DNA from 4 places in the Undibacterium sp. Ji83W genome. Region 1 is predicted to be linked to each of the others. Evidence: predicted binding sites of a transcription regulator. Region 1 holds the regulator's gene; each other region holds the start of a gene.
What was found. Region 1 encodes LexA, which represses DNA repair genes until DNA is damaged. Its sites were predicted from a motif close to ACTGTATNNNNATACAGT; they were not measured.

Region 1 (5,386 bases):
GTAGCACGACGAGCCATACGTTGTGGAATCAAAAAGTTACGTGCATAGCCGTCTTTAACGCGAACTACATCACCCAGATTGCCGAGATTAACGACTTTATCCAACAGAATAACTTGCATATTTTTCTCCTTTACCTTGTCGTCAATTACGCTGTGTGCAAATCAGTGTATGGCAGCAACGCGAGGTAACGTGCACGTTTGATTGCAGTGTCAACTTGGCGTTGATACAGCGCTTTTGTACCGGTCAAACGTGCTGGCATGATTTTGCCGTTTTCTTGCACGAAATCTTTCAGTGTGTCGATGTCTTTGTAGTCAACTTTTTCTACATGTGCTGCTGTGAAGCGGCAGAATTTTTTGCGCTTGAACAAAGGGTTTTGTTGTTGACGCTTTTGCTTCAATTTGCTTTTGTCGAATTTTTTACCGAATGCCATTTTTGGCTCCTAATCTAGTAAATGTGTCTCGAATTCAGTGATATGAAAAACGAGACTTTTGCTATTGCGATTTTTGCGCGCTAAAAAACCAGTGAATTCCATGAACTGGTCCAGGGCAATTTCTGTAAAACGCTGGGATATTTCACCAGCAGCCATCGCAGAAATTTCAAACTCGACCTGCCGAACTGTGTTCGCCTCACGAGTTTCTGAACTATGCATCAAGGTAGCAGAAGCTATCGGGATACCGGCCGGGGTGTAGCGCAATGCGCTTTTTTCCACAATCCGGGCTACGAGCTTCAGCTGATTCACTATTTTTTACGCGACCTTTGTCAATTATTAAGCAGCAGGCGCTTCAACACGTTGCGCTTTTGCAGCATCTTCTTTCTGAACAGCTTTCATCATAGGAGAAGGTGTTGTTTCTGCTTTTTTCAATTTGACTGTCAGGTGACGCAAAACAGCATCATTGAATTTAAATGCTGTTTCCAACTCAAGCAGAGTCTCAGCATCGCATTCGATGTTCAAGCAAACATAGTGTGCTTTTGCCAGTTTTTGAATCATGTAAGCCAATTGACGACGGCCCCAGTCTTCAACGCGATGGATTTGACCACCACGGGCTACAACACTTGCCTTGTAGCGCTCGATCATTGCAGGAACTTGCTCGCTCTGATCTGGATGTACGATAAATACGATTTCATAATGACGCATATATTCTCCTTGTGGACAATAAAAATAGCCCGCCTCGGCGTCAAGACGAGTGCGGGAAGAGGAAAGCCGACAATAATAACCCAGTTTTTCATATTGATCAATTAGATCAGTGACTTAGGCACTTAATCCGCCAATTCTTCAAGGCAAGTGAGGTATTTTTTTCACATTTATGTGCAATTGAAGGCATTTTGACTTGCATATTCAGCTTTACTGTATAAAAATACAGACTGCTTGTATATACAGCACCTTAACACTAGAAAACGCCATGCTTAAACTCACCGCCCGCCAGGAACAAATCCTGAACCTGATTAAAGACGCCATTCAAAACACGGGCTTTCCCCCTACCCGTGCCGAAATTGCGACAGAATTGGGATTTCGCTCAACCAATGCTGCAGAAGAGCATTTGCAAGCCCTGGCACGCAAAGGTGTCATTGAAATTGCCGCAGGCACTTCACGTGGCATACGTCTGCTGGAGTCTGAGTTGTCCAGCCATATTACGGGCAAGCAACTGGCCCTGCCCCACCCAGCCCTGATGCAGCTGAGCCTGCCGCTGGTAGGGCGCGTCGCCGCTGGCTCGCCGATACTGGCCAGTGAACATATTGAATCCACATATCATGTGGACCCCGCGCTTTTCTCGGCCAAGCCAGACTTTTTGCTGAAGGTACGCGGCATGTCCATGCGCGATGCCGGCATATTTGATGGCGACTTGCTGGCAGTCAAAAAAGCAGACAGCGCCCGTAATGGCCAAATCGTGGTCGCACGTCTGGGTGATGATGTGACAGTGAAGCGCTATAAGAAAACTGGCAACCTGATAGAACTGATGCCAGAAAACCCGGATTACCCTGTCATCAAAATCGGTGATACTGAAGAAGATTTCGCGCTGGAAGGCCTGGCTGTCGGCCTTATGCGCAACTGGGTTTGAGATCCGCCCGGGCGTGATTCAGCCCTCTCATTTGCGTCATGCCCGGGCAGCATCTCAAACTTATTAGCAACTGTAATTAACCACTGATTATTAGCAAGTTTTTATAAGTGACAGGCATAAAAAAACGTCCGGATATCCGGACGTTTTTTCATTTCAGAGCAACAACTTAGTGCTTGACCACCGTAGTATCTGCAGGTGTCTCAGTTGGTGCTGTGGCAGGTGTCGCAGCTACCACTGGAACAGGCTCATCCACCAGAGGAACAGGCTGAGTTTCCAGCGCGATTTCCAGGACTTTGTCTATCCACCTTACCGGGATGATTTCCAGCTTGTTTTTGACATTATCAGGAATCTCTGTCAGATCCTTGGCATTTTCCTCAGGTATCAGCACAGTCTTGATGCCGCCGCGGTGAGCAGCCAGCAATTTCTCTTTCAAGCCACCGATAGGCAATACTTCACCACGAAGTGTAATTTCGCCTGTCATGGCAACATCAGCACGAACCGGGATGCCGGTGAACACTGATACCAGAGCCGTGGTCATGGCGATACCGGCAGATGGACCATCTTTTGGTGTTGCGCCTTCTGGTACGTGAATATGGATGTCACTCTTCTCGAATACATCCGCTTTGATACCCAGACGCTTGGCGCGGCTACGTACCACTGTGCGGGCTGCTTCGATGGATTCTTTCATCACATCACCCAATGTACCTGTGCGAATAACACCACCTTTACCTGGCATGGCTACGGCTTCTATGGTCAGCAAATCGCCACCCACTTCAGTCCAGGCCAAACCAACTACCTGACCAATCTGATTGTCTTTGACAGCTACGCCAAAGTCGTAGCGACGCACACCCAGGTACTTATCCAGATTCTTGGAATTGACCGTCGCTTTTTTCTCGGTCTTTTTCAGCAAGAGCATTTTCACGACCTTGCGGCAAATCTTGGAGATTTCCCTTTCCAGCGAACGCACACCAGCTTCACGTGTGTAATAGCGAATGATGTCGCGCAAGGCACTTTCTGCCACAGTGATTTCGCCGTCTTTCAAACCATTGTTCTTGATTTGCTTGGGCAACAAATAGCGTTGTGCAATGCTGGTCTTTTCATCTTCGGTATAACCCGACAGACGAATGACTTCCATCCTGTCCAGAAGTGCTGGCGGGATATTGTAGGAATTGGACGTCGCTACAAACATCACATCGGACAAATCGAAATCGACTTCGATATAGTGATCCGAGAAAGTGTGATTTTGCTCAGGGTCCAACACCTCCAGCAGGGCAGACGAAGGGTCGCCACGGAAGTCAGCACCCATTTTGTCCACTTCATCCAGCAGGAACAATGGATTACGTACACCGACCTTGGACAGGCTTTGCAAGATCTTGCCTGGCATGGAGCCTATGTAAGTACGACGGTGACCACGAATTTCAGCCTCATCACGCACACCACCCAAGGCCATGCGCACAAACTTGCGGTTTGTTGCACGCGCGATGGATTGCCCCAGCGAGGTTTTACCCACGCCTGGAGGACCTACCAGACACAAAATAGGCGCTTTCAGCTTGTCGACGCGCTGTTGTACTGCAAGATATTCCAGAATGCGTTCCTTGACCTTATCCAGGCCAAAGTGTTCGTCTTCCAATACTTTTTCAGCATTCGTCAAATCATTATTGACCTTGGATTTTTTCTTCCATGGCAAATTGACGATGGTATCGATGTAATTGCGCACGACCGTGGCTTCCGCCGACATCGGCGACATCATTTTGAGTTTTTTCAACTCGTTCTGCGCTTTGTCGCGGGCTTCTTTAGGCATCTTGGCGGCCAGGATTTTTTTCTCCAGTTCGTCAATATCGGCACCTTCTTCACCCTCGCCCAACTCTTTCTGTATCGCCTTGACTTGTTCGTTCAGGTAATACTCGCGCTGGGACTTCTCCATCTGGCGCTTGACGCGACCGCGGATACGCTTCTCAACTTGCAGGATGTCGAGTTCACCTTCGAGCTGACCCAGCAAGTGCTCAAGACGCTTGGCCACGCTGAAAATTTCCAGGATGACTTGTTTTTGTTCCAGCTTCAGAGGCAGGTGCGCAGCGATGGTATCAGCCAGGCGACCAGCATCATCAATACCGGACAGGGATGCCAGAATTTCTGGCGGGATCTTTTTGTTCAGTTTGACGTATTGATCAAATTGCTGAACGATAGTGCGGCGCATGGCCTCCACTTCCGACTCATCACCTTCGTCAACGGCGATAGGTGTCAAATCAGCAAAGAAATGCGATTCAGAATCATGGATCTTGCTGATCCGCGCACGTTGCGCACCTTCGACCAGCACCTTAACGGTACCGTCGGGTAATTTCAGCATTTGCAGGATATTGGCAATACAGCCAATTTCGTAAATGTCATCTGCCGAAGGTTCATCCTTGGCAGCGGCTTTCTGGGCGGCAAGCATGATGCTCTTGCCCTGATCCATGGCGGCTTCGAGGGCTTTAATGGATTTGGGGCGGCCCACAAACAGGGGGATTACCATGTGCGGGAATACAACGACATCACGCAGTGGCAACAACGGCAATTGGGTTTGTTCGGTAATCAGAGTAGTCGTCATGGCGCACCTTTCATAAATACTGGTTAACAATGTTGGCGCACTGGGCGGAAACACAAGCCCATTCTGGAAAAAAACAATAAAAAAAGCCACTCAGAGAGCTTCTCCGGGTAGCTTTACGATTGAAGCCAGAATCGTTTTGTTAATCCATTGTACTTCGAATCAAATTAAAACAAGGCAAATAAATAAAAAATGGGGAGTTAGCTCCCCATTTTTCTTACTTCTTAGCAAACAATACTATCAGGCACCTGAAACTTTTGGCTGTTCATGGTAAATCAACAAGGGTTTTGCACCATTGGTGATGGTACTTTCATCAATAACAACCTTCTCCACATTCTGGTGGCTAGGCAAGTCGTACATAACATCCAGCAAGGCATGCTCAAGGATGGAACGCAAACCACGGGCACCGGTTTTACGCTTAATCGCTTTTTTGGCAATCGCCTGCAAGGCAGCCGGGCGAATTTCCAATTCAGTACCTTCCATCTCCAGCAATTTTGCATATTGCTTGATCAGGGCGTTTTTTGGTTCGACCAAAATCTGGATCAGGGCAGCTTCATCCAGCTCATTCAAAGTGGCGATGACAGGCAAACGACCAACCAACTCAGGAATAAGACCAAACTTGATCAAATCTTGTGGCTCAGCATCTTGCATGACTTCGCTGGCGCTCTTTTCTGCCTGGCTCTTGACGCTGGCAGAGAAGCCTATGCCGCTGCGCTCAGAACGGTCAGAAATGATCTTGGCAAGG
Region 2 (5,386 bases), on a different contig from region 1:
GGCGACGAACCTTTTGACCTTCAGGGCTAGTCTGATGCGTGATCAGTTGCATGCCCAGAATCGCCTCAGCGTATTCACGCACTTGCTCCAGGGATTTGGCGACTTTCACGCCACCACCCTTGCCACGGCCACCGGCGTGTATCTGTGCTTTGACAACCCAGACTGGTCCGCCCAGCGTTTCAGCCGCTTTGACAGCTTCGTCAACAGACAGGCATGGAATACCGCGTGGTACTGTCACTCCGAATTTGCGGAGGATTTCTTTACCCTGATACTCATGAATTTTCATACGACTTCCCTTCAGACACTGAGGTATAAATAATTAAACAAACAAACTAGCTGGGTGATTTCACGTCAGGCGATGCTTTTGCCCAACGCGGGTAATACTGAACAACCGCCGGCCCGTCAGTACGAAGGGCGTGACAGCGATCAAGTTGAAAAGGTTGTTGCGCCTGCTGGCCACGGTCAGTCGCACCGTCGCGGGTATCAATCACATCCCCGGCAAAAGCCTGGACTGCCGCTGTGGGCAGGATTTGCGCCATTTCGGTCAAATGGGTGCAACCATGCACGCCTGACATGCGTTCTTTCACGCCCTGGCGAAATTGCCTGAGTAAATTCAGGCCGATGAGTTTCTTGTAATCAGGGGTGATCGCTTCGCAGTAACCCGGATAAGGGACTGCATCAGAAGAGGCTTCTACATCAACGATGGTCAATTGCAGATCAATGGTAATGCGCAGGCTGAGGTCATGCAGCGCGCTGCCATTCGGGCGCACGCCAGATGCGAGGGTGATATCGCGGGGCTTATAGTCAGTGATACGGGCGTCAAGATCCCACAATCCATCATCGCGCGCGAACGCTTCGATCTGGATAGTACGCGTGTGCTTCAAGGCGCGTCTGGTGATTGACGAAGATAAGGGCATCATGCCTGCTGGCGGCTAAACCGGGGAATACTCAATAAATAGCCACAATTGCGTGTCGTTACCGCAGCTTCTACGATAACAGCCGCTCCTGCGGCCCTGCAAAAAAACCAGCAGAGTTTAGCACAGACCAGCCGCGAACTCATCATATGACTACAATTTAAGCAGTTTTCTGAGTATGCTTATGCAGAAATCTAAGCAGAAAATTAAGTTTTTTGTGGCTTTGCAGAAGAAAACTGGGTGATTATCAGGTAAATGTCTTTCCTTGCAATATTAATATGCACTTGAAAGCCTTGCTCATTCAAATCGCAAACTGATACTTGTTTCAAAGTTCGGGCCGAAGTTTTTGCTTTGCAGGTAAGTACTGGGTTCACCAGGCTGCGGATTATCAGCCCAATGTCTGGTATTCAATCAATGTCTCGACTTCAATAATAAGAATACCCTCCACTTCGTCATTCCTGCGCAGGCAGGAATCCATCGTGTTAACACCTTTAGAGCCAAATCTGCCGCGATCTTGTTCAGGATTTTTGAGTCTATGCAAATAAATCAAGAACAAACAAAATCAAGCAACACCGCTAGGCCTAAACCTGTGCTGGGCCGGCATCCTCGCAATTGTGAGCATTCTGAAATTGTGAATATTACTCATCATCCTCGTCCCGCGGCATTCGCATAGCCGCCTGCGTTGCCCGGCTGGAAAATCCCCTCTGCTGCAAAAACGCCGCCTGCTTCATTTTTTCCTGATGATCCTGCGGCGCGTGCCGGAATTTCCTGTGCAAGACCTGAACCGCCCTCTCTACTTCCGACTCTTTCAAGTCTTCTTTAACGTTTTCTATATCCTGCGCATCAAGGCCATGGCTTTGCAGCTCCGCCAGGATACGGTTATTCCCAAACCTGGCTTGTCGCCGATTAACCAGCGACTCAGAAAAACGCTCGCCAGACAAATACTGGGCCGCCTCCAAAAAATCCAGCACGGCCGCCACGTCATCGCCCTCTTCCGCATAACGTGCCAGTTTGCGCTCCAACTCCATGCGGCTATGTTCACGCATGGATAAATAACGCAGCGCTCGCGCTTTCAGGCTAATAGTAGGTTTTTTCATACTTTAAAAGCAAAAATGCCAGTTGGTAACTACCAACCGGCATGATTCAATACTATAGCGCTAACAATGCTACAGCTTAGTGCTGCAACTTGGTGCTGTAACTTATTCAGCCGCCACTGCCGACGGCATCAACAATGGCACGCCCAGATGCAAGCGCACTTTGTTTTCAATTTCAAATGACAGCTCAGGACGCTCTTTCAGATAAGTACGTGCATTGTCCTTACCCTGGCCGATACGTTCACCGTTGTAGCTATACCAGGCACCAGCTTTTTCTATGATCTTGGCATCGGCCGCCAGATCAAGAATTTCGCCTTCGCGTGAAGTGCCTTCGCCATACATAATGTCGAAGTGAGCTTCTTTAAATGGTGGCGCCACCTTGTTCTTGACAACCTTGACTTTGGTTTCATTACCCACCACTTCATCACCAGACTTGATAGAGCCAGTGCGGCGGATATCCAGACGTACAGAAGCATAGAATTTCAGCGCATTACCACCTGTCGTGGTTTCTGGGCTACCGAACATGACACCAATCTTCATACGGATCTGGTTAATAAAGATCACCAGCGTATTGGTACGTTTGATACTGCCAGTCAGCTTACGCAAAGCCTGGGACATCAGACGGGCTTGCAGACCAGGCAAAGAATCACCCATGTCGCCTTCAATCTCGGCACGTGGTGTCAAGGCTGCTACCGAGTCAATCACCACCAGGTCAACACTGCCAGAACGCACCAGCGCATCCGTAATTTCCAGTGCTTGCTCACCCGTGTCAGGCTGGGAAATCAGCAAATCAGACAGGTTCACACCCAGTTTTTGAGCATAACCAACGTCCAAAGCATGCTCAGCATCGATAAATGCACAAGTACCGCCCAGCTTTTGCATTTCAGCAATAGCCTGCAGCGTCAATGTGGTTTTACCAGAAGATTCAGGACCATAAATCTCAACTACGCGGCCACGTGGCAAGCCACCGACGCCCAACGCGATATCCAGACCCAGAGAGCCAGTAGAGACAACCTGCACCTCTTCCACCACTTCACCGTCGGCCATACGCATGACCGAACCTTTACCAAACTGCTTTTCTATCTGTGCCAGCGCTGCTGCAAGTGCCTTTGCTTTTTCTGAGGCATTTTCTGGTTTCTTATCGTCCATACATTCTTTCATTCAATAAGCGGCGGGTGGAAAAAGGAATACAGGCTTAATTTCCTGCGATTTGCAGTACTGTATAAAAAAACAGTGATTTATGCAAGCGACTTTTTACATTGATTTCTGAATGGGGGATTTTACAGTCAAACATTAGTAATCATTGTCGAAATCCACTTAACTCTGAACTTTGTTCACTTAACTCTGAACTTTAATGCTCTGTATTGCCGAATCCGATACGAAGCTAAACAATTTTACAGTCTGGCATTAAAATTTTCGGGAGCTATACCGCTTTTCCAAGTTTGCAATACCTTATTACGACACATCCTTTGCAATTGCGGCACCATCGAATACTCGTCTGACGAACTAGTTCTACTAGACGATACCCCCCTCCTTTTGCATCAATTAATGCAACCTTCAGACGAATTTTAAAATAACCCTATTCTTTGTAAGCTGATAGCACCTATAAAAGTAAAAGGAGCTGTCATGGCTAGTCAGGGCAAAGCCTATGTGGTGCTGGGTTCCAGCACACTGGCCTTCACCGTCTGTTTCACCATCTGGATGATGTTTGGTGTGATTGGCATTCCGATCAAGGCGGCATTACATCTCAATGAAACGGAATTTGGTCTGCTGACGGCGATGCCTGTGCTGACCGGTTCTTTGATACGTGTGCCACTTGGTATCTGGACTGACCGCTTCGGTGGCCGCATAGTCTTGTTCTTGCTGATGTTGTTCACCGTCATACCGATTTACCTGATCAATTATGCCACGGCTTACTGGCATTTCCTGGTGCTGGGTTTGTTCGTTGGCCTGGCAGGTGGTTCTTTTTCCGTGGGCACCCCTTACGTCGCACGCTGGTTCAAGAAAGAACGGCAAGGCCTTGCCATGGGCATTTTTGGAGCAGGTAATTCTGGTGCGGCTGTCAATAAATTCATTGCTCCTGCCCTGATCGCTGCTGCGGGCTGGACGCTGGTACCCAAGGTGTATGCAGGCTTGATGCTGGCTGCTGCCCTGATCTTCTGGGTGTTCTCTGCCACTGACCCCAGCCATAACGTCAAATCCAATATCAGCTTCCTGGCTCAGCTGAAAATGCTGAAAGACCCAAAGGTCTGGCGTTATTGCCAGTATTACTCTGTCGTCTTTGGTGGTTATGTGGGCTTGAGTTTATGGATGGTCAAGTACTACGTGACTGAATATGGTTTCGACATCAAGAGCGCTGCCTTGCTGGCTGCCTGCTTCTCTTTACCTGGCGGTGTCCTGCGCGCGTTTGGTGGCTGGTTGTCTGATAAGTATGGTGCCTACAAAGTGACATGGTGGGTCATGTGGGTATGCTGGGTTGCCTTCTTTTTACTGTCTTATCCGCAAACTGATTTCACCATCAAGACCATCAACGGCATGCAGAGCTTTCATCTGGGCCTGACTCCAATGCTGTTCACGACCATCCTGTTTGTTGTTGGTATTGCCATGGCAGTGGGCAAGGCATCTGTCTTCAAATTTATTTCGGATGATTACAGCAGCAATATCGGTGCCGTTTCTGGCGTGGTCGGTTTGGCGGGTGGCCTTGGTGGTTTTATTTTGCCGGTTTTGTTCGGCGCTATTGTCGACATTACCGGTGTGCGCAGTTCCTGTTTCATGCTGTTGTACGGCACGGTCTGTGTGTCCCTGGTGTGGATGCATTTCCAATTCCGCAGGGAAGGCATGTTAGCAGCCCAGGCCGCTATGCCAGCCTGACATCTGTGAGCAAGGGTGAACATTTGTGATTACAAATTATTCAAAATGAGGAGCATATGATGAGTCATGTATTAAACCGGTGGGAACCAGAAAATCTTGAATTCTGGCGCAAGGAAGGCAGCTCGATTGCGAATAGAAATTTATGGATATCCATACCCAGCCTGATGCTGGCATTTACAGTATGGATGCTATGGAGTGTGGTTGCCGCTAACCTGGACAAGGCTGGATTTCATTTCAGTAAAGACCAGCTGTTTTTCCTGACGGCCTTGCCCGCCTTGTCAGGTGCAACTTTGCGGATTTTTTATTCTTTCCTGGTGCCTGTATTTGGTGGCCGTAAGTGGACAGCGATTTCCACTGCAAGTTTGTTGATCCCCGCTTTGGGTATGGGCTTTGCCTTGCAAGATCCTACGACCAGTTATTCGACCTTATTGATACTGGCGCTGCTGTGCGGTCTGGGTGGTGGTAATTTTAGTTCCAGCATGGCGAATATCAGTTTCTTTTTCCCAA
Region 3 (5,386 bases), on a different contig from region 1:
TCCGCGATGGCAATATGGACTATACGGATACAGATTTTGTTGATTTTCATATTGCCGCAAAATGTTGGAATCGTTGCAAACCTGAGCTCAATGATATTTTGATTGTTTCGGTAGGAGCGACTATTGGACGGTTGACCATCATCGACGATCATCGCGACATGGTAATCGTCAGAAGTGTTACGTTAATAAAGCCATTGCAAATTCATATCCCTTATCTAGCCTTAGCCTTACGGAGTCCTCTTCTGCAAAAAAGTATTTGGGCTGGCGTGAAACAAAATGCGCAGCCGTGTTTGTATTTATCAGTATCAACTAATTTGCCAATTCCAGTGCCGCCACTTTCAGAGCAACGCCGTATCATAGCTAAAATAGGGGAGCTAATGAGCTTATGCGATCAACTGAAATCCCGCATCACAGATGTTCGACTATGCAGACAAAAACTAGCTGACGTATTAGTTACAAATGTAGTGTAAAGAAGTCTGAAAAAATTCGTAAAACTATTTTTTAGTTAGGGCACCTCTGATCAAGTCCAAAATCGCAAAATTAAATCTCGAAAAATCAATGGCTTGCAAATAGTGAACCGGACTTAATCAGAGGTTCCTTAGCAATACAAAATCGGGAATCGACTCAAACAGATTTAAATACTTTCCCCTCATACGCTTGCAATATGAAAGGTTTAGCATTTTCAAAATCGTCACTATTTGAAATCGACACTTCCAAATCACCGGTTCCCCAATGACCGCTATTGCTCACATTCCTGCAATTCGCAGGCATGACAGCAAATTGATCTGGGTTGACATGCAAATACAGCACGATGCGATTTTTTTGCAAAACAACAGTAGCAAAATTTTTGAGGCGCTTGAATGCAGCATAGAGCTTGAGTTCTTTTCGCTCTACGTCATCGCCAAGTGAGGCAATGAAGTCTTCAACGGTCGTCAACAATTCGCGTAGATGTGGTGACAATTCATGCAGCCATTCTGCGTATGACTTGTCGGTACTCCTGGATCGATTGGCAGAACTAGCCTCGCTGACAGACTTGTTGGTCGTTTTAGGTGTGGGATTGCTGCCACCGTTGGCTTGTTCCAATAGCAGTAAATCATCACCAAATAGGCGATAGCGTATTAACTCAATATTGCGATCTATCTGCTGCACTGCATGTGCATCAAACTTGGTAAAGTCAGCGGCTATACAAACCAGGCGTGGGGCGCTCCAGTCTATGCTGGCTGCGGCAGCATCACCCAACTTTTTAGCGACCAATAGCTGGAACTCTGCCTGATGATCCATTAACCAATCAAGATAATACAGGCCCTGATTGATGACATTTTCAGACACAGAACGCTTGTATTCCAAAATTACTGGACAAGCGTTTTCATCCAGGCCTAGCGTATCTATGCGCCCGCCGTGGGTTTTACCGGTACTGTACTCAGATGCCAAAAAACGTATACGCAGCAGGTTGGTCAGATTATTTTCTATCAGGGTCTGCAATCGTCGTTCAAGGCCGGATGCATCGCCTTGCAACATGGTGGCTTTGCCATCGCTCAGGCGGAATAAGCTGATTTCACTCATTTTATTTTGTTATTATTTAAAGTAGCAATTGACGCATTATCAGAGCGAAGCGCCAATAACTCAATACCTATGCTCATCCACCAAATGCTTATTAAAGCTGTACTTGCTGCCGCCTTGCAGCACGTCTGTCAGGCGTTTGGGGTTGGCGGATGAGATGAAGATGTCGGCGATGCCGTCCTTGACGCGGAACTTGGTGGCGGGGCTGAGGATGTTGTTGGCTTTGATCATCAGGTGGCGGATGATTTTGGCTTTTTCGCTGCAGATGAGGAAGTGGTTTTCTTTTCTGAAGTTGGTCAGGGGGATGTTGAGCCACCAGCCTTCGTCGTTGCCGTAGCGGACGACTTGGGAGAATTGGGTATTGCCTTCGTTGAGGACGTTGGCTTGCAGGGAATCGTTGGCGATTTGGATGGCTTCGGCTTTGTTCATTTTTTGTCTTCTTTTGGCGTTTGGGTGGGATTCATGAGCAGGATTGCTGCCTGGGTATTCGACGGAAACCCATCCCTATCCCTGCCTTTCCCTTGAAGGGAAAGGAGTATATGGCGGTATTTTAACCGCTGAGCCTTCAATAAAGGCTGAATTGGCCTAAGTTCGTCGTTTACCCTTCATGCCACATTGCGTTAAACTGTATGCATATACAGTTATTTAAACGCCATCCCTTGCCTCATGCTTGCCAATCTGGATAATCCTTTTTACTACCTTGAAAACTTCCAGGCCGTGCTGGACTGGGTGGGTGGGCGTTATGCGGATTTATTGGCTGGTGATGAGCAGGCATTTATTGCGCGGTTTGGCAGCCTGCCGCAGGCGTCGCGGGCTTTGTTTGTGCGGATGGTGATGCGCAAGGGTTCAGTGTTCAGGGCCAGCAAACTGATGTATGCCGAGATTGGTGAGACCAGGGCAGCCATGCAGGCGCTGGTGGATGTGGGCTGGGTGCAGGCTGATCCTGAGCTCGATATTGCGGGCTTGTTTGATTTACTGCAAAAACCTGAACTGGCACTGGTGTTGGCGATGACACCGGCTGAAAAGAAATTGCCCAAGGCTGAGCAACTGGGCTTGTTTAGCTTGCGGCATATTGGTAGCCAGGCTTTTTCTACCTGGTGTGCGGGTGCTATGGGTGATGTCAATGGTGTGGCTTACCAGGTGCTGAACAAGGATTTGTGTGACCGTTTGCGGCTGCTGTTTTTTGGCAATCTGTATCAGGACTGGTCTGAGTTTGTGTTGTCTGACCTGGGTATTTTCCAGTATGAGAAGGTGGCGTTTTCTGCTGCCTCGCGTGGCTTTGGCTGTCGCGCGGATATAGATGCTTATCTGGCTTTGCATGCCTGTCGTGAGGCTTTTCATGCGGAGCAGCCTGTGTCTGAGGTGCTGGCGCAACTAGCTGGTTTGCATGACCTGGACAATGTCTGGCTGGCCAGCCGTCGTAACCGCTTGCTGTACCAGATTGGCGAGCATCTGGAAAAGCAAAAGGACTGGGCGCTGGCGCAGCAGGTGTATGCGGGTTGTACTTACCCTGGTGCGCGCTTGCGTGCCATACGTGTGCTGGAGAAAAGCGAACAGACGCAGGCTGCCTATGATTTGCTGACGCTGGCACAGCAAGCGCCTGAGAGTGAGGCAGAGCATCAGCAGATGTTGCGCATTGCGCCGCGCCTTAGTCGCAAGCTTGGTCTGGCTAAAGTTGCCAAAGCGGCCCGTACATCGCCGACAGAACTAGCCTTGCGCCTGCCCTTCCCGCAAGAAGATTATGTGGTCGAGTATGTAGTGCGCGATCATTTGCATACAGATGATGCGCCGGTGTTTTATGTGGAGAATGCGCTTATCAATTCCCTGTTTGGTTTGTTGTGCTGGCCTGTGATTTTCAAGGCAATACCGGGGGCTTTTTTTCATCCTTTCCAGCGTGAACCTGTGGATTTATTGAGTGCTGATTTTCAGGCGCGGCGTGCGGATGATTTTGCTGCCTGTTTTGTGCAACTGGAGTCGGGCGCTTATCAACAGACCATACGGCAAACTTATGCAGCCAAGTCTGGTTTGCAGTCGCCTTTTGTGTTTTGGAGTGCGCTGTCTGAAGACTTGCTGGAGATGGCGCTGGCTTGTATACCTGCTCAACATCTGAAGCTTAGTTTTGAGCGCATCTTGCTCGACATCAGAGCAAATCGCAATGGCTTTCCTGACCTGATACAGTTTTGGCCGCAAGAGCAGCGTTATCAAATGATAGAGGTCAAAGGCCCTGGTGACAAATTGCAGGATAACCAGAAGCGCTGGCTGGACTTTTGCGCCAGGCATGACATGCCGGTGGCTGTTTGTTACTTGGAGTGGCAAGAGGCTGAGCAGTGAATGCAATAAGCTCAGCCAGTTATACCGTTGCCGTGCGCGCCTTGTGCGAATTCACGGCCAAGCAAGGTGACCTGGATTTGCGCTTTACGCCCTCACCTACTGCCGAGCAAGGCATGGCCGGGCATGCAACGGTGGCTTTGCGCAGGAATAGCAGTTACCAGCGCGAGGTGAAACTGGAAGGCCAACATGGCAGCTTGCAAGTGCGTGGTCGTGCTGATGGCTATGACCCTGATATGCAGCAGGTAGAAGAAATCAAGACCTATCTGGGTGACTTGCATGCCATGCCAGACAATCACCGGCATTTGCATTGGGCGCAGGCCAAGTTATATGGGCATTTGCTATGTCAAAAACTGGGCCTGCAAAAGATCAGCGTGGCGCTGGTGTATTTCAATATACAAAGCCAGAAAGAAACGGTGCTGCAGCAGGACTTAGGTGCTGGTGAATTGGCAGATTTTTTTGCCTTGCTGTGTGGCCGATTTATTGCCTGGGCAGAGCAGGAAGTGGCGCATCGTTCTGCGCGTGATCTGGCTATTACAGGCATGGTTTTTCCGCATGCGACATTCAGGCCGGGGCAAAGGCAATTGGCTGAAGCCATGTACAAGGCCAGCACGCGCAGTTGCTGTCTGCTGGCGCAAGCGCCGACTGGTATAGGCAAGACCATAGGCAGTTTGTTCCCCTTGTTAAAGGCTGCAGCAGAACACAAGCTGGACAAGATTTTCTATCTGGCGGCAAAAACATCGGGACGGCAACTGGCTTTGCATGCGCTGGGCAATATCCAGAACAGCACGCCTGCGCTTGGCTTGCGCAAGCTGGAACTGGTCGCTAAAACGAAGACATGTGAATACCCCGAAGCGGCTTGTCATGGCGATGCCTGCCCACTGGCCAAAGGTTTCTATGATCGCCTGCCTGCTGCGCGTGCTGCCGCTGCTGAACAGCAAATGCTGGACAAGGAAGGCTTGCGTAGCGTTGCCCTGGCACACCAGGTTTGCCCTTATTATCTGGGCATAGAGATGGCGCGTTGGGCCGACGTCATCATTGGTGACTATAACTACTATTTTGATCTCTATGCTTTGCTGCATGGCTTGACAATAGTGAACAACTGGCGTGTTGCCGTGCTGGTGGATGAGGCGCACAATATGGTGACACGGGCGCGCCAGATGTATAGCGCAGAGTTGCAGCGTGATAGCCTGAAACGCTTGCGCAAGTCACCACCGCCAGCGCTCAAAAAAACTTTGAACAGTCTGTATCGCGCATGGCTGCAACTGGAAAAAGAGCAGGAAGCTGATTACCACCCCCATGCTGAGATACCAGAAAAACTGCTGACAGCTTTGACGCGACTATGCACAGAAATTGGTCTTTACTTTGCTGACAACCCCAGCCAGTTAGCGCCAGATTTGCAGCAGTTTTATCTGGATGCCTTGCTATTCAACCGCCTGGCAGAAAGCTTTGCTGATCATTCGATATTCGATGTCAGCAAAGCGCATGGCACATCGAC
Region 4 (5,386 bases), on a different contig from region 1:
ATCATGCTCAATCTTGAGACCATCGTTGGCGGTTATGTGCGCGGCCAGGTTCTGACTTGCGCCATGATGACGGTTTTTCTGTTCATTCTGCTCACCGCCTGCGGCGTACCGAACGCAATAGCGATTGCGGCTTTCGGCGGGATTGTGGATGTACTTCCCTTCGTCGGAATTTTTCTTACCATGATACCCGCAGTGCTGGCAGCATTGGCCGTCAGTGGAGTTGCCGCAACCGTGGTATTCGTACTATTACTTTGTTATGAAGAGTTTGAAAGCCGGATATTAATTCCAGTCGTCTATGGACGCGCGCTACGCTTGCCCTCTTCCATAGTGCTGTTCGCGCTGATCGCCGGTGGGTCCCTGTATGGTATTGGGGGTGCCTTGCTCGCATTACCTGTTGCGGCGACACTGCTCATGCTGATTGATGAGTTGAAAGTCGAACTGCCGGGTGAAAGCCTGCAGCCCAAAGATCTGGCCGTGCAAAGAGATGACATCGTTGGCGAGGCTGAATACCTGCGCCGTACGGACGGCATGCCCGCTGAAGCGGCAGCTGGAATCGCACTCGAAATTTCTGGAGATAGAAAGCTCAGTGAGGAAGATAGAACGGCAAAAAATTCAGTTCCAGTTGAGAATGCGATTGAGAATACTTAGGCTGACGCAAATCCAGCAATTTTTACTTGATGCTGCGCTATTTTGTCGGCCTTGCCCTCTCCCTATTCTGGTCGACCCAGGACTAGCCCCATTAAGGCGGTGCCTGGTGTTTCCTGGCCACCTGGCCCGGCTTCAAATCGTATATCTTCAAGATGTAATTCTTCTTTACACATGGCGCAAACTGGTATGGCACTAGTGACGTGACCGCAATGTTTATGGCGTACCAGTAAAGGCTGCTGCCCTTCCGCCGTGCGCCACTTATCTCCCCAAGCGGTCAGTGTCAGTAATACTGGATACAAATCCTGCCCTTGCTGCGTCAGGCTATAACGCCAGACGCGTTTGTCCTGCGCATCGGTCTGCCGTTCAACTATGCCCTGCTCCATCATTTTTTTCAGGCGGGCTGTCAGGATATTTGATGCCACGCCAAGATTGCGCTGGATATCGTCAAAGCGTTCAAACCCCAGAAACAGATCACGCAAAATCAAGAGGGACCACCACTCACCAATGACTTCCAGCGTGCGGGCAATCGAACAGGAAAATTCGGAAAAAGAACTACGCTCCATAATTTAGCTTGCTTGATGCAAGTTAACTGTTTACATTACTTGCATTATGCCAGTGAAAGTCAACCATGTATGCTTATATCGTCGAGAACAAACTCCGCAAAACCTTTGCTGCCATCAACGCAGGCGATGTGAGCCTGATGCTGGATAGCCTGGCCGCTAATTTCACATATCGCTTTGAAGGAGATTCACCAATTTCTGGCTTACGCAATTCACGTGCGTCCATGGCTTTGTGGTGGGAACGCTTATACCGCCTGTTTCCGGGCTTGCATTTTGAGGTAAAAGAAGTTGCTGTAATCGGGCCGCCCTGGGATACCCGCATCCATGCGGTGCTGGATTTTATCGTGCCGCACCAGCCAGATGGCCCCTACAAGAATGTAGTGATGCAATTCATGCGCATGAGCTGGGGGAAAATCACCTACGTCCATACTCTGGAAGATACCCAGCGTTGCAGCCGCTACCTGGCCTGGAGCACAGCACAGGGATGCGAAGAAGCACTGGCGACTCCCATTACTGATCAGAACTGGCCTGGACCCGGCCCTTTCTTGCGTGTTTAAGTCTTACATTTAGATTCTAGATACCTAAATGCGTATCCTCTAAAGATTTCCATCAATGACAGCAGGTCTTTGCAGCAAACAATACGTCCAATATGGCGCATATGTTTGCTACAAACTCCTGCTCGCTCAATACGGGAAGATATTTAATAATCAGCTTAAGTAAGCATGATCAATTGTTCACCAGTTTGCTTTGGACAAAATAATCAGCCATTTACGGAACACCAGCATTTCCAGATGGCCAGCTTGTATGCCTGTACTGCAATCCAGTATAGGATTGACATAGTAAGAACGCTGCCGGAAGTCACGGCACACAAATATTTCGCGACGACCCAGGCGCATCAAAAATGATGTCGGGGCGAACTGCAGGCTGAAGCGTGTATCAAAAGACTGTTCGAGGTTTGCCATAATTTCAATCTCCATATCGGTTGGTATGTGATAGAGGAACGGTCATCAAGACAGCCATGCGTTCATCCATGAGACGAACTCTAACACAAACTACTGTATGTGCAATCAGCATTGTGTAACACTGTGGTTTTCCTATCTCGTCTCTCAGTCAGGCAACTCAAGCGCATAAAATAAACTTTGAAGTCTATCGCCATATTACATATACTGTATATTTAATCAGTATATGTAATATGGCCCACGTTTCCTCACTTTCCCCTGAACGCATACACCCAGCATTATGGCGTGCGTCGCAGCTGGCGCGTGGTCAGGGTGGTTTTATGCCCAGTGGCTATGCTGAGCTCAATAATGAACTGCCAGGCAATGGTTGGCCACAGGGGCAATTAACCGAGATTTTGCTGCCGCAGATTGGCACTGCCGAACTCAGCTTGCTCAAACCAGCCTTAAGTCAACTTGATGGGCACCCCATTGTTTTGCTGACACCGCCTTATATACCGCAGGCATTGACTTTTTCATGCACAGGCTTACAGGCATCGCAGTTGATATGGATACGTTGCCACAAGCATGTTGATGCCCTATGGGCGGCAGAACAGGTGCTGCGCAATAGCAGTTGTGGCGCGCTGTTGTTCTGGACATCAAGCATTCGCAGCGAAGCTTTGCGTCGTTTGCATCTGGCAGCGCAAAGCTCGGAGACTTTATTCTTTTTGATGCGTGACATGCGGGCGGCACAGCAAGCCTCTCCGGCCCCTTTACGATTGAGTGTGCAAACAAGTCAATATGGCCTGGAGCTGGGCATACTCAAGCGCCGTGGCAACCAGCGCGATGCACCACTGGCATTACATGTGCCCGATCATCCTTATTTGCATGCCTATGCTCACCCAGGCAAAGAAAAACTTGCGACAAACTATGGCAACTTGCCCACCACTGTGGATAGCCGTTCACCTGCCTTTACTCCAGCTTGAGGTCTTTGTCACTCCCTTGTTTGCTCAGCAAGAGACACAAGTCAGTGTGATACTCCATCAAGGCCGGGTGACATCCATGTCTGAATCTGCCGATCATGCTGGCATACGCCTGGGCATGCGCGCAGGCGGCGTACAGATGCTGTCTGCCGATGCTGATTACTATCAACGTGACCACAATAAAGAACAGCTGGCACTGCAGGCAGTAGCAACTGCGTTGCTGCAATACTCACCGCAAGTCTGTCTGGCAGAAGACGATTGCATACTCGTTGATATCAGTGCCAGCCTGAGCTTGTTTGGTGGCATACGTGCTTTGCGTAAACGCGTGCAGGAAAGCATGCGCATTCTGGGCTATACAGCAACGACAGGCATTGCTCCCGTTGCCAGGGCTGCCTGGCTATTGGCGAAGCAGGCATCGCGCAAACTACCCAGAGGGCAGCATGTTTTTAAACTGCAAAGATTGAGCCAGCGCCTGGATAGGCTACCAGTCAAATTACTCACCGCAGCTGAACCTTTGACTGAATTATTACAAGGCATAGCCTGCTATAGCCTGCGGGATTTACGGCAATTACCCCGCCCCGGCTTGCAGAGGCGTTGCGGCAAGGCTTTACTCATGGAGCTGGATCAAGCCTATGGTGAGCAGGCCGAAGTACACGAATGGTATCTGGCAGCGCCAGAATTCAAAGTCAAAATCGAATTGCCTGACCGTATAGAGCTGGCAGATTCACTACTTATCTTTGCCCGCAGCCTGCTGGCCCAATTATTGGGATGGCTGGCTGCGCAGCAATTGGCGGTTACGCATATACACATGGAGTTATTGCATGAACGTGGTCGCCAGGCCATCCCGCCCACCATGTTTGATCTGCAACTGGCACAAGCATGCTGGCAAGAATCGCATCTGCTCAGCTTGTTCAAAGAAAAACTCAGCCAGCTCAAACTGCATAGTGCCGTCATCGGTATGCTGCTGGAAGTAAAACAAACTATCTTGCGCGAAGCACAAAGCTATACCTTGTTCCCTGAACCCGGTGGACAGGCAAATGAGCATAAGCGTTTGCTTGAACTCCTGGTTGCCCGTCTGGGCGAAGGCAATGTCTTGCAGCCAGCGCCACAGGCAGACCATAGGGCGGATATTGCCAACCACTGGATTTCTGTCATCAAGAAAGCTCCACCGCCCTGCCCGGCGCCCGCTTTGGCAGCTTATGCATTGCGCCCCAACTGGTTATTGCCGCAGCCGCTGGCGCTGGACATTCACGAGCATCGCCCTTATTACGGCTCAGAACTCAAACTTGTTTCTCCTGCTGAACGTATAGAAGCAGGTTGGTGGCATGAACAAATACAAACCCGGGATTACTACATCGCTGTCGATAAACGCCATGTGCGTTACTGGATTTATCGCGAGCGTGCCAATGATCCCGACAGTGAAGAACCTGTCTGGTTCTTGCACGGCATTTTTGGATAGCATTTTTGGATATATCGACATGAGTGCCTTCCTGCCCGAATATGCCGAATTATTTTGCATGAGCAATTTCAGCTTCCTGCATGGGGCATCACATTCGGAAGAGCTGGTGGCGCGCGCCATTAAACTGGATTATCGCGCCCTGGCCATTACCGACGAGTGTTCGTTTGCTGGCTTGGCAAGAGCATATACAGCAGCAAAAAATACCGGTTTGCACCTCATCATCGGTGCCCACTTCAAACTGGAAGATATAGAAGCACCTGAAAATAATGTGCATCTGATTGCCCTTGCACAAAACCGTGAAGGCTATGGCAATTTATCTGAAATGATCACTCTTGGCAGATGCCGGTCGACCAAGGGTAGTTACTTATTGACACCCAAGGATTTCGTCACGCCACCGCCGGGTTTGGAACATTTGTCTGGTTTGCCAGATTGCCTGGTGATACTAATACCGGCCTACCCTGCAGAAAACAAGGCGCTACTGAAACAGGCCAAATGGATGAAGCAAAACTTCCCTGGTCGCGCCTGGATAGGTTTGAATTTGTTGATGCAAATTGCAGATGAATATCAAAAACAGCAAGTTGATGCGGTAGCTGAAGCTGTGCAATTACCCGTGGTTGCCATTGGCCAGGTCACCATGCATGTACGTTCACGCAAGCCCTTGCAAGACACGATGACTGCCATACGCTTATGCCAGCCCATCACTGAATGTGGTTATACCCTGGCGATGAATGCAGAACAGCACCTGCGCTCACGCCTGCGACTGGCGACGATCTATCCGCTGCATACTCTGGCCGAAACTGT

Region 2: a site for LexA is predicted at 3,226-3,243, ahead of recA (recombinase RecA). Genes of this name have one in related genera too.
Region 3: a site for LexA is predicted at 2,185-2,202, ahead of ACO0LD_RS24470 (VRR-NUC domain-containing protein). Genes of this name have one in related genera too.
Region 4: a site for LexA is predicted at 2,374-2,391, ahead of imuA (translesion DNA synthesis-associated protein ImuA). Genes of this name have one in related genera too.

What each region holds. Positions count from the first base shown of each region.
Region 1 is NZ_JBMPOZ010000009.1:38,989-44,374, reverse strand. It holds gene rplI (50S ribosomal protein L9) at 1-119, opposite strand, end outside; gene rpsR (30S ribosomal protein S18) at 146-430, opposite strand; gene priB (primosomal replication protein N) at 440-739, opposite strand; gene rpsF (30S ribosomal protein S6) at 767-1,135, opposite strand; gene lexA (transcriptional repressor LexA) at 1,401-2,057, shown strand; gene lon (endopeptidase La) at 2,224-4,644, opposite strand; gene clpX (ATP-dependent Clp protease ATP-binding subunit ClpX) at 4,882-5,386, opposite strand, start outside.
Region 2 is NZ_JBMPOZ010000035.1:15,071-20,456, reverse strand. It holds gene sucC (ADP-forming succinate--CoA ligase subunit beta) at 1-301, opposite strand, end outside; gene ACO0LD_RS30260 (DUF2889 domain-containing protein) at 333-917, opposite strand; gene recX (recombination regulator RecX) at 1,553-2,011, opposite strand; gene recA (recombinase RecA) at 2,114-3,157, opposite strand; gene ACO0LD_RS30245 (MFS transporter) at 3,635-4,879, shown strand; gene ACO0LD_RS30240 (NarK family nitrate/nitrite MFS transporter) at 4,936-5,386, shown strand, end outside.
Region 3 is NZ_JBMPOZ010000019.1:100,004-105,389, forward strand. It holds gene ACO0LD_RS24455 (restriction endonuclease subunit S) at 1-470, shown strand, start outside; gene ACO0LD_RS24460 (DUF5655 domain-containing protein) at 625-1,563, opposite strand; gene ACO0LD_RS24465 (hypothetical protein) at 1,624-1,989, opposite strand; gene ACO0LD_RS24470 (VRR-NUC domain-containing protein) at 2,227-3,891, shown strand; gene ACO0LD_RS24475 (helicase C-terminal domain-containing protein) at 3,888-5,386, shown strand, end outside.
Region 4 is NZ_JBMPOZ010000002.1:219,839-225,224, reverse strand. It holds gene ACO0LD_RS05220 (AI-2E family transporter) at 1-648, shown strand, start outside; gene ACO0LD_RS05215 (winged helix-turn-helix transcriptional regulator) at 711-1,211, opposite strand; gene ACO0LD_RS05210 (nuclear transport factor 2 family protein) at 1,277-1,765, shown strand; gene ACO0LD_RS05205 (hypothetical protein) at 1,943-2,170, opposite strand; gene imuA (translesion DNA synthesis-associated protein ImuA) at 2,401-3,129, shown strand; gene ACO0LD_RS05195 (Y-family DNA polymerase) at 3,074-4,585, shown strand; gene ACO0LD_RS05190 (error-prone DNA polymerase) at 4,605-5,386, shown strand, end outside.